One region of the Variovorax sp. RO1 genome, then DNA from elsewhere that is predicted to be linked to it. Evidence: predicted binding sites of a transcription regulator. Region 1 holds the regulator's gene; the other holds the start of a gene.
What was found. The regulator sigma-54, encoded in region 1, starts transcription at its own class of promoters, with help from an activator protein. The targets are predictions, from matches to a motif close to TGGCANGNAANCTGCTTT.
Positions count from the first base shown of each region.

Region 2: glnA (type I glutamate--ammonia ligase) is a predicted target of sigma-54. The motif match lies at 3,559-3,576, and genes of this name have one in related genera.

Region 1 covers NZ_PKMT01000001.1:51,890-57,636, forward strand. The annotation lists gene lptA (lipopolysaccharide transport periplasmic protein LptA) at 1-348, shown strand, start outside; gene lptB (LPS export ABC transporter ATP-binding protein) at 345-1,142, shown strand; gene rpoN (RNA polymerase factor sigma-54) at 1,297-2,889, shown strand; gene CY658_RS00245 (phospholipase D family protein) at 2,900-4,516, shown strand; gene CY658_RS00250 (LysE family translocator) at 4,529-5,173, opposite strand; gene CY658_RS00255 (YceI family protein) at 5,196-5,747, opposite strand, start outside.
Region 2 covers NZ_PKMT01000004.1:85,822-91,568, reverse strand. The annotation lists gene ntrC (nitrogen regulation protein NR(I)) at 1-308, opposite strand, end outside; gene glnL (nitrogen regulation protein NR(II)) at 335-1,414, opposite strand; gene CY658_RS20740 (hypothetical protein) at 1,426-1,950, opposite strand; gene glnA (type I glutamate--ammonia ligase) at 2,097-3,512, opposite strand; gene CY658_RS20730 (competence/damage-inducible protein A) at 3,660-4,460, opposite strand; gene CY658_RS20725 (EI24 domain-containing protein) at 4,457-5,356, opposite strand; gene CY658_RS20720 (sterol desaturase family protein) at 5,413-5,747, opposite strand, start outside.

The DNA of each region.
Region 1 (5,747 bases):
CGCGCCGACAACGTCAAGTTCATCCGCCGCGCCGTCATGCGCCGGCTGGTGGGCGCCACGGCCAACGACGAGAGCAGCGGCGCGCTGATCGTCTACGACCAGAGCAACGACACCTACACCGTCAACGGCTCCCTCGTGCCGCCGAACGCCGGCGTCTCGGGGGGCAGCGGTGGCCGCGTGAAGGCCATTCTCACGCCGAAGGCCGCCGCGGCCCCGGCGGCGGGCGGCTCCGCACCGGCAGCCGGCGGCAAGAAGCCCGCCGCTCCGGCACCCACCCCCGCGCCCGGCGCCGGGCTGCGCCCGAGCACCACGCTGGGCGGCAGCACCGAAGGGGAAGGGCGCAAGTGATCGAAACCGCAGGAACCCAGACGACCGCCGACGGCGTCCCCGGCAGCCGCCTCGTGGCGCGCGGCCTCAAGAAGAGCTACGGCAGCCGCACGGTCGTCAAAGACGTCTCGCTCGATGTGCAGAAGGGCGAAGTCGTCGGACTGCTCGGCCCCAACGGCGCGGGCAAGACCACCTCGTTCTACATGATCGTGGGGCTGGTGCGTGCCGATGCCGGCGAGATCACCATCGACGGCGAGCCCATCGCCCACATGCCCATTCACCGCCGCGCGCGCATGGGCCTGAGCTACCTGCCGCAGGAAGCGTCGATCTTCCGCAAGCTCACGGTCGAGGAAAACGTGCGTGCCGTGCTCGAGCTGCAGCGCGAGCCCGACGCCAACGGCCGCATGGTGCCGTTGTCGAAGCAGGCCACCGAAGAGCGACTGGCCGACCTGCTGTCCGACCTGCGCGTCGACCACCTGCGCGATTCGCCCGCGCTCGCACTGTCGGGCGGCGAGCGCCGCCGCGTCGAAATCGCGCGTGCGCTGGCCACGCAGCCGCGCTTCATCCTGCTGGACGAGCCCTTTGCCGGCATCGACCCGATCGCGGTGATCGAGATCCAGCGGATCATCAGTTTCCTGAAAGAGCGCGGCATCGGCGTGCTCATCACCGACCACAACGTGCGTGAAACGCTGGGCATCTGCGATCACGCGTTCATCATCAGCGACGGGCACGTGCTGGCACAAGGCACACCCTCGGAGATCGTCGACAACGCCGAGGTACGCAGGGTGTACCTGGGCGAGCACTTCCGGATGTGACCGTGCGGCGAGGGTCAAGGATCAACGTGGCCACCGTCCGCGCGGAACTTCCTCGCGGGGGGCGCCGCGCACGGCCGCCCGAAGCGGTCGGCCCGCCCCCGGTAGGGGGTTGGCGTAGCGCGAAGCGCGCAGCCTGGGGGGGAGCCATCTTTTCATGAAGCAAGGGCTGTCCCTTCGCGTCTCGCAGCATCTGGCGCTCACGCCGCAGCTGCAGCAGTCCATTCGCCTGCTCCAACTCTCCACGCTCGAACTGAGCCAGGAGGTGGAGCAGATGCTGGACGAGAACCCGTTCCTCGAACGCACCGCGGAAGAAGCGGCGCGCGAAGAGTTCGGGCTCGATGCTGTCGACACGCCCGTGCCACGCGACGATGGCGGTGACACCGGCGAGGGCGATTTCGCGCCGTCCGCCCCCAGTGCCTCCACCGCTTCCAGCGAAGCGACCACGTCCACACCGGAATCCGACGGCCCTGCCGCCGAGATCACCGAGCGCGAGCCCGACTGGGAAGGCGACGGTACCGTCGAGATGGCGCCCGACGACAGCGAGTGGGGCAGCGATGCGCCCGCGCGCCAGAACAACCTCGGCGACGACGAGCGTGCCGACGCCACCGAACTCGCGCGCAGCCAGGAGTCGCTGCAATCGTTCCTGCACCGCCAGGCGCTGACCCTGCGGCTCAACGAAAACGACTGCGCCGCGCTGCGCTTTCTGATCGAATCGCTCAACGACGACGGCTACCTCGAAGACTCGCTGCCCGCGCTGGCCTCGGGCCTGGCAGGCGACGACAACGACCAGTTCGACGACCTCGTGCACCACTTCCAGGTGGCGCTCGGCCTGCTGCAGAGCCTGGAGCCCGTCGGTGTCGGCGCGCGCGACCTCGGCGAATGCCTGAGCATCCAGCTGAAGGCGCTCGCGAACGAAGACGAGACCGAGGCCGAAGCGCTCGTGCGCAAGACCGCCATCGCGATCTGCAAGCAGCCGATGGAGCTGCTCGCGCGGCGCGACTTCAAGCGCCTGGCCACGCTCACGCGCACGAACGAAGAGCTGGTGCGCTCGGCGCTGCAGATCATTGCGCGCCTGGAGCCCAAGCCGGGCCGCCGTTTTGTCGACGTCGAACGCAACATCGTCGTGCCCGACGTGATCGTCACCAAGACGGGCCGCGGCACCAACATCAAGTTCCGCGTCATGCTGAACCCCGAGGTCATGCCGCGCCTGCGCGTGCACGACATCTACGCCGGCGCGCTCAAGGCGCACAAGGGCGAGGGCAGCCAGGCGCTGTCGCAGCGGCTGCAGGAGGCGCGCTGGTTCATCAAGAACATCCAGCAGCGCTTCGACACCATCCTGCGCGTGAGCAACGCCATCGTCGAACGGCAGAAGAGCTACTTCGTGCACGGCGAACTCGCGATGCGCCCGCTGGTGCTGCGCGAGATTGCAGACGAGCTGGGCCTGCACGAATCGACCATCTCGCGCGTGACCACCGCCAAGTACATGTCGACGCCCTTCGGCACCGTCGAGCTCAAGTACTTCTTCGGTTCGGCGCTAGGCACCGAGACCGGCGGCAACGCGTCGAGCACTGCGGTGCGCGCGCTCATCAAGCAGTTCGTGAGTTCCGAGAGCATCAAGAAGCCGCTGTCCGACAGCCAGATTTCCGAGATGCTGAAGGAGCAGGGCATCGAGTGCGCGCGCCGCACCGTGGCCAAGTACCGCGAAGCCCTGCGCATCGCGCCGGCCAACCTGCGCAAGGCCCTGTAGAAAGCTCACGATGACCCATCGCCTGCTGTCGCGCTGTGGGCATTGGGTTGTCGTCATCGCAACTGCGTTGCTGTTCACCGGCTGCGCCACGCTGCCCGACGAAGCACCGCGCGCACCCACCAAGGCCATCGCCGTCTCGGCCGACACTGCGCTCGGCAAGATCGCGCTGGCCTCGCAGCCCGACCCCGACCTCAGCGGCTTTCGCCTGATGCCCGGCGGCGACTTCGCCTTCGACACGCGCCTGCAGCTCGCGCGCCGCGCGCAGCGCACGCTCGACGTGCAGTACTACCAGATCGAGAACGACGAGACCGGCCGCTACCTGCTGCGCACCCTGCGGGATGCGGCCCAGCGCGGCGTGCGCGTGCGCCTGTTGATGGACGACCTGTACACGTCCGGCGAAGACGAACTCCTGCTGGGGCTGGCCGCCACGCCGAACGTGGAGCTGCGCCTGTTCAATCCGTTTCCGGCCGGGCGCGGCAGCCTGCTCAGGCGCTTCACCGCGTCGCTGTTCGACTTCAGCCGCGTCAACCGCCGCATGCACAACAAGCTCTTCATCGCCGACGGCGCGATGGCGGTGGCGGGCGGGCGCAACATCGGCAACCAGTACTTCCGGCGCACCTCGGGCCAGAACTTCATCGATCTCGACACCTTCGTCACGGGTGCATTGATCCCGCGCCTGGGCGTGCTGTTCGACCAGTACTGGAACAGCCCGCACGTGCGCCCGATCGGCTCGGTCGTGCGCACCGACCTGCCGCGCGAAGAGCTGCAGCGCCGCTTCGATGCCGCCACCGGCCCCGACACCACGCCGCCGCCGCCCAAGCCCGCGCCCAACGACCTGCTGGGCTACAGCCCCGTGGCCGACGACCTCGACGCCGGCAAGCTCGGCCTGATCTGGACCACCGCCGAGGCGTACGCCGATTCGCCCGACCGCGTGATCGGCAAGACCGCGTCGTACGGCGGCGTGCCGCTGCTCGACGTCGACAGCGTGCGCTACAACGTGGTCGAGCAGATGCGCCGCGCGCGCAGCGAGGTGACGCTGGTCTCGCCCTACCTGATCCCGGGCGTGTCGGGGCTGGAGGTGATGCGCGAGATCCGCGGGCGCAATGTGAAGATCAGCGTGGTCACCAACTCGCTCGCCGCCACCGACGAGCCGCTGGTCCACACGGCCTACCGCCGCTACCGCGCCGACATGCTCGCGCTGGGCGCCGAGCTGCACGAGCTGAGTTCCGCGCGCACGCGGCGCAGCGTGCGGCTGGGTCTGTTCGGTACGTCGGTGGGCCGGCTGCACGCCAAGTCGGCGGTGATCGACCAGCGCATCCTGTTCGTCGGCTCGATGAATTTCGATCCGCGCTCCGAGGTCCACAACACCGAGATCGGCCTGTTCATCCGCAGCCCCGAGATGGCGCAGCAGACCCTGAAGCTGCTCGACGTGCTCAAGCAGCAGGGCGCCTACCGGCTGCGTTTTGCCGAGGGCGGCGATGCAGCGGCAGGGGGCTCGCGGCGCATCGAGTGGGTCAGCGAGGAAGGCGGCAAGACCACCGTGCTGCACGAAGAACCCGACTCGGGTTTCTGGGACCGCACCATGCTCGAGCTGCTGGCGCCGCTCACGCCGGAGAGCCTGCTGTAGCGGTCGGGTGGCCTAGGTGCCGCGCACCGCGGACCACACGAGTCGCAGGCCCAGCAGCCCCATCACGCCGCCGGCCGCGCGGTCGATCCAGGTCTTGTAGCGCAGGTAGGCCGCGCGCGGTGCGGCCGAGGACAGCGCCAGCGCGACGATCGCGTACCAGCCCGTCTCGATGCAGAAGATCACCGCCGGCACCGCGAGCGCCAGCACCAGCGGCACCTCGCGTGGCAGGAAGGCCGCGAAGATGCTCGCGTACACGACCGCCGTCTTCGGGTTGCTGACCTGCGTGGCCAGGCCGAGCAGGAAGGTGCGTCCGCCGCGGCCCTGGCCCCGGGGCGAGGCGTCCGTGTCGGGCGTGATCGCGAGCGGCTGACGCGCGCCACGCCAGATGCGAAAGCCCAGGTAGATCAGGTAGGCGCCGCCGAAGGCCTTGATCGCGAGGTACAGCCCCGGCACCGCGAGGAACGCCGCCTGCAGCCCGGCCAGCGCCGCGATCGAGAACACCAGCCCGCCGGCGCCCATGCCCAGTGCGGCAGCGAGCCCGTCGCTGCGCGACGCCACGGCGGTGCGCGCCACCATCACGAAACTCGGGCCCGGGCTCATCGCGCCGACGGCCATGGCGCCGGCGATGCCGAGCAGGGAAAGGGTGGTGTCCATCATCGAGCGGCTCCTTGCGTCGTCGTCATTGCTGCACGTTCACGGCTTCGACCTGCACCAGCAGCTTCACCTTGTTCTCGAAGCCGAAGTTCAGGCCCCAGGTGATGCCCCAGTCGCTGCGCTGCACGGTGGCTTCGAAGTCGCCGCCGCAGACCTGGCGATTGATGAGCGGGTTCAGGTAGCAGTTGAAGCGCACCGCCTTCAGCGTCACCGGCTTGGTCTGGCCCATGAGCGTGAGGGTGCCGGGCACGTCGGTCACCTTGTCGCCGCTGATGTCGATGCGCTCGGCCACGAAGCGGCCGGTGGGGAATTCGGCCACGTTGAAGAAGTCCTTGCTCTGCACGTGGCGGTTGAGCAGGTCGACGCCGGTGTTGATGGAGCTGATGTCCATCGTGATGTCGACCTTGCCGCCGGTGCCGCTGCCATCGATCTGCACCGAGCCGTCCTTGGTGCTGAAGCGCCCGCGGTTGGTGGTGGTGCCGTAGTGGCCCATCTCGTACATCACGAAGGTGTGGGTCGGGTCGATCACGTAGCTGGCGTTCTTGACCGGCCCGCCCGCGGGCTTGGCGGCCAGCGG
Region 2 (5,747 bases), on a different contig from region 1:
AAGGCGCCGCCCTGGAAGGCCGAGACCGCGCTGTCGAGGTCGGAGAAGGCCGTCATGATGATGACCGGCAGGCCGGGGTGCTTGGCCTTGATCTTGTCGAGCAGGTCGAGCCCCGAGCCGCCCGGCATGCGGATGTCGCTCACCAGGACCTGCGGGCCCTGCTGCTCGTCACCCTCGGCCTGTTCGAGTGCGGCCAGCACTTCGCGTGTGTTCGTGAAGCTGCGCGTGGGCATGTCTTCGCGCAGCAGGGCCTTCTCGAGCACGAAGCGTATCGATTGGTCGTCATCAACTATCCAGATCGGCTTCATGCATCTCCTCTGTTGCCGGGGCTGCGCTAGGGCAGCGGAATCAATATCTTGAAATCGGTTCGGCCCGGGACGCTGTCGCACTCGATCACGCCGTGATGCTGCTGCACAAAAGTCTGTGCAAGCGTCAACCCCAGCCCGGTTCCGCCTTCCCTGCCCGAAACGAGCGGATAGAAGATGCGGTCCTTGATCGTGTCCGGCACACCCGGTCCATTGTCGATGACATGCAATTCCAGTGCCAATCGATACCACTGCTTGTTGAAGATCACCTGTCGGGCCACGCGCGTCTTGAAAGTGATCTGCGCATCGCCCGCCGCGCGGCGCTCGGCCAGGGCCTGCGCCGCGTTGTGCGCGATGTTGAGCGTGGCCTGGATGAGCTGCTCGCGGTCGCCGCGGAACTCGGGAATGGAGACGTCGAAGTCGCGCTCGATGTGCAGGTCGCGCGAGAACTCCGCCAGGATGACCGAGCGCACACGCTCGCACACCTCGTGGATGTTCACGTCGCCCACCACGTGCGGGCGGCGGTGCGGCGCCAGCAGCCGGTCGACCAGCGTCTGCAGCCGGTCGGCCTCGTGAATGATGACCTGGGTGTATTCGATGAGGTCGCGCGACTCGACCTCCATCTGCAGCAGCTGCGCCGCGCCGCGGATGCCGCCCAGCGGGTTCTTGATCTCGTGCGCGAGGTTGCGGATGAGTTCCTTGTTGGCCTGCGCCTGGTCGATGAGGCGCTCTTCGCGGTCCTGGCGCACCTGCTGCTCCAGCGGCGACATCTCGATGATGAGTTCGCCCTTCTTGTCGCCGTGCGCCAGCGTGACCTGCACGGGCATCAGCTCGTGGTTCACACGCCGCAGAAAGGCCTCGTAGCGCAGCGTGGCGAAGTCGTTGCTGCTGGCGCCGTCGAGCGCCGTGCGCAGCACCTGCGGCTCATGGAAACAGGCGCCGAACTGCGAGCCCTCGAGCGTGCGCCGCGAGGTGCCCAGCGCGTCTTCGAGGCCTGCGTTGGCAAACAGCACCGAGCCGTCGCTGTTGACCACCGCGATCAGCGTGGACAAGAGGTCGAAGGCGCGAAAGCGCGGAGTGGCGCCAGTCGCCTTCTTCCCGAACACCATGGTGACGCCGTTTACTGCGCTTGCGGCTTGCCGGGCAGGCGGCCGATTTCGCGGCGGATGCCGGCGATGTCGCTCTCGTTGCGCGCGAGTTCGGCCTTCATTTCAGCCACGCGGTCGAGGTACTTCTGGTAGTTGCGGCCTTCGCTGCCCTGCTTCTCGGGCTCGCCGTTGTTGTATTCCTTCTTGAGCTCGGTCTGGCGCGCCTCGGCCTTGCGCAGCTCGGTTTCGAGCACCGAGCGCGCCTCGCCGTCGCGGGCACGCTGGTCGACGCCTTCGACGCGCGGACTGCCTGCCGGCGCACGCGCGGCCGACGAACCCGAGCCCGACGACGCGCTGCCGCCACCACCGCCGGAAGGCTTCGTGCCCTGCACGACGGTGACGTTGCCGCCTTCCATGACCTTGCAGCCCTTTTGCTGGGCCACGGTCGCGTTGTTGGTGTACTCGTTGCCGCAACGCCAGACGCGCTCTTGCGCGAGCGCCGCCGAGGCGGTGGCGAACGAGGCGGCGGCCAGGAAAATCAGGGAGACAGTCTTCATTTGATTCTGGAGAGGGCGCGACAAACGCGCATTTTGATGCAATTCGGGCCCTCTCACGATGGGATGTTCCGCACCAAGGAAAAAGGACGGCCGGGGCCGTCCTTTTGTCTTACCTGCCCGCGAGGGCAGGTTTTCTACAGCGCTTCTTACAGCGAGTAGTACATGTCGAATTCCACCGGGTGCGTCGCCATGCGGAAGCGCGTGACTTCCTGCATCTTGAGGTCGATGTACGCGTCGATGTACGAGTCGGTGAACACGCCGCCCTTGGTCAGGAACGCACGGTCCTTGTCCAGGTGCTCCAGGGCCTGGTCCAGGCTGTGGCAGACGGTCGGGATCAGCGCGTCTTCTTCCGGCGGCAGGTGGTACAGGTCCTTGCTGGCGGCTTCGCCCGGATGGATCTTGTTTTCCACGCCGTCCAAGCCGGCCATCAGCAGCGCGGCAAAGCCCAGGTACGGGTTCATCAGCGGATCGGGGAAGCGCGCTTCGACGCGGCGGCCCTTCGGGTTGGCCACGAACGGGATGCGGATCGAGGCCGAACGGTTCTTGGCCGAGTAGGCCAGCTTCACCGGGGCTTCGAAGCCGGGCACCAGGCGCTTGTAGCTGTTGGTGCCGGGGTTCGTGATGGCGTTCAGGGCACGGGCGTGCTTGATGATGCCGCCGATGTAGTGCAGCGCGAAGTCAGACAGGCCTGCGTAGCCGTCGCCTGCGAACAGGTTCTTGCCGTCCTTCCAGACCGACTGGTGCACGTGCATGCCCGAGCCGTTGTCGCCGACGATGGGCTTGGGCATGAAGGTGGCGGTCTTGCCGTAGGCGTGGGCCACGTTGTGGATCACGTACTTCTGCAGCTGGACCCAGTCGGCGCGCTGGACCAGCGTGCTGAACTTGGTGCCGATTTCGAGCTGGCCGGCGTTGGCCACTTCGTGGTGATGCACTTCGACCGGGATGCCCAGCGATTCGAGCACCAGGCACATTTCCGAGCGCATGTCGTGCAGGCTGTCGACCGGGGGCACGGGGAAGTAGCCGCCCTTGACTGCGGGACGGTGGCCGCTGTTGCCGTGCTCGTATTCCTTGTCGGTGTTCCACGAAGCTTCTTCGGAATCGATCTTCACGAAGCAGCCCGACATGTCGTTCTTCCAGCGCACGCCGTCGAACACGAAGAATTCGGGTTCCGGACCGAAGAAGGCGGTGTCGCCCAGGCCGGAAGCCTTCATGTACGCCTCGGCGCGCTTGGCGAGCGAGCGCGGGTCGCGCTCGTAGGCCTTGCCGTCGGCCGGATCGATCACGTCGCAGGTCAGGATCAGCGTCGTTTCTTCGAAGAAGGGGTCGATGTTGGCGGTGTTCGGGTCGGGCATGAGCTGCATGTCCGAGGCTTCGATGCCCTTCCAACCGGCGATGGACGAACCGTCGAACGCGTGGCCCGAGGTGAATTTGTCTTCATCGAAATGCGACACGGGCACGGTGACGTGCTGTTCCTTGCCGCGGGTGTCGGTGAAGCGCAAGTCGACGAACTTGACCTCGTTTTCCTTGACGAGCTTGAGTACATCGGCGACGGTCTTTGCCATCAGTTTCTCCTGAGTTGGATGGTGGTTAGGAATACGGGAACGGAAGGATGCAGTTTCTGTGCCATTGTCACCCCGCCGGATGAGGCCCGGGTGACGGCCCAGGGGCTGCCGGAAAAGGAATTAATCACCAAACTGGTGCAATACGAATTAACGCACCAATTCAGGGCCAAGCTTCGCATCAAAGCTGTGCAAGCCTTCGATGAGCTGGCCATAGGCAGCATCGAGCAGCCCGGGGTCACCCTTGACGCCCAGCTCGATGTGGCGGCCGTACTGAGGGTGATCCACGCTGGGGAGGCTGAACACCTTGATGCCGGCGTGGGCCTGCTCGATGGCCTGCATCAGCGGCGTGAGGGTGGCTTCCATCGCACCGAAAACGATCACGGACTTCTCGGCGACGGCGTTACGGGTGAACAGATCGGCATACCGGCTGTCGAGCACCGACTCGATCATCGGCCAGGCCATGACCGGAAAGCCCGGCACGAAATGCACGTGCTCGACGCTGAAACCCGGGATCTTGTTGTACGGGTTGCGGATGATCGACGCGCCCTGCGGAAACACGCCCATGTTCAGCCGGTGGATGTTGTCCGCCCGGTCGGGCTCGTAGGGCACGCCCTGCTCCTGGGCCGTGTCCTGCATGCGCTCGCGGATCAGCACTTCAGCCTCGGGATGCAGCGCCAGCGGCACGCGCAGGGCCTGCGCGGCGCACTGGCGGGTGTGGTCGTCGGGCGTGGCGCCGATGCCGCCGGTCGAGAACACGATGTCGCCCGAGGCGAAGGCGCGCATGAGGGCCGCGGTGATCCGCGTGGGCTCGTCGCCCACGTACTCGGCCCAGCCCAGCTGCAGGCCGCGCGCAGCCAGCAGCTCGATGACCTTGGTCATGTGCTTGTCGGCCCGCTTGCCGGAAAGGATCTCGTCGCCGACGACGATGAGACCGAATGCGCGTGTCATGGTGAACCCCATTGAGAAAGAGCGGCCTTGTTGGCCTCGGTGGCTTCGGCCGCCTCGAGGGCCGGTGCCTCGCCGCTGCCGGTTGCGGGCTGCAGCGCCGCGCGCTGGGCGCGCATCTGGGCCAGCGCGTCCAGGCAGTAGTGGGCGAACCAGAGCGCGGAGAAAGCGAAGACCAGCGTGTAGATCCAGATGGCGATCGGCACCAGCACGAAGAAGGCGGCGGCGAACAGCAGGCCCGAGGCCCAGACGATGCTCGGCGCGGCGCCCAGGTAGCCGCACAGCACGCCGATGCACAGCAACGGCAGCCGGTGGGTGCGCAGCAGCGTGGCGCGTTCTTCGGGGCTGGCGTGCTCGGCCAGCGCATCGAAGCTCATCACCCGGTAGGTGAGCCAGCCCCAGATCAGCGGCGGCAGGATCAGCACCAGCGGCGGAATGAGCCACAGCGGCATCGACACCACCAAGGCGATCAACGCCAGCACGGTGGCGGCGAGCGAGCGCAGCACGCTGCCGAAGAAGGAGGCGCCCTTTTTCTGTTCGAGCGTCGGAAAGCGCCGTTCGGCCGCGAGCTTGGTGAGCGCCGGCGCCATGAAGCCGGCCACGATCAGCAGCGACAGCACCACGATGAGCGGCGTGACACCGAACACCACCACCAGCGGCGCCAGCGCGGCCGTGACATCGCTCGAAAAGAGGCGCCCGATCCAGGCCCAGAAGCTGGACAGCAACGGCCAGGCGTCGAGGGCTTCGCGCGTCCAGACGACGGCGGCGTCCCAATAGAAGTAGCCGAGCCCCGCGGCCAGCAGCACCATGAGCGCCAACGGCAGGAGCGACAGCACGATCACGCGCGGGAGCATGCAATAGGCCACCGCGCGCCAGAAGGAGTCGAGGAGCAGGCGCATGAGGTTCGAGGATAGCGCAAGGCCCCGGCCCGCCAGCCGCCGGCCCCGCGTCCGGTTCAGGCGCGGCCGAACAGCCGCTTCAACCCCAGCCACTGCTGCGACCAGAAGCCCTGGCCGTAGTCGCGCGGGCGGCCATCGGCGCCGGGCTCGACCTGGTCGCGGATGCCGGTCGGGTCGTAGCGGTTCTCGAAGTTGGCGGTGCGAAAGAGCATGTCCCACCAGGGCAGCAGCACGCCGAAGTTGTGGCCGCCGAGCGTGCTCTTGCCGTGCGACTCGTGGCCCAGCCCGATGCTGTGGTGCAGCCGGTGGAACCGCGGGCTGACCCACAGCCGCTCGCCGATGGCGCCGAAGCTCAGCCGCAGGTTGGCGTGCTGCAGGCTCTCGCTGAGCT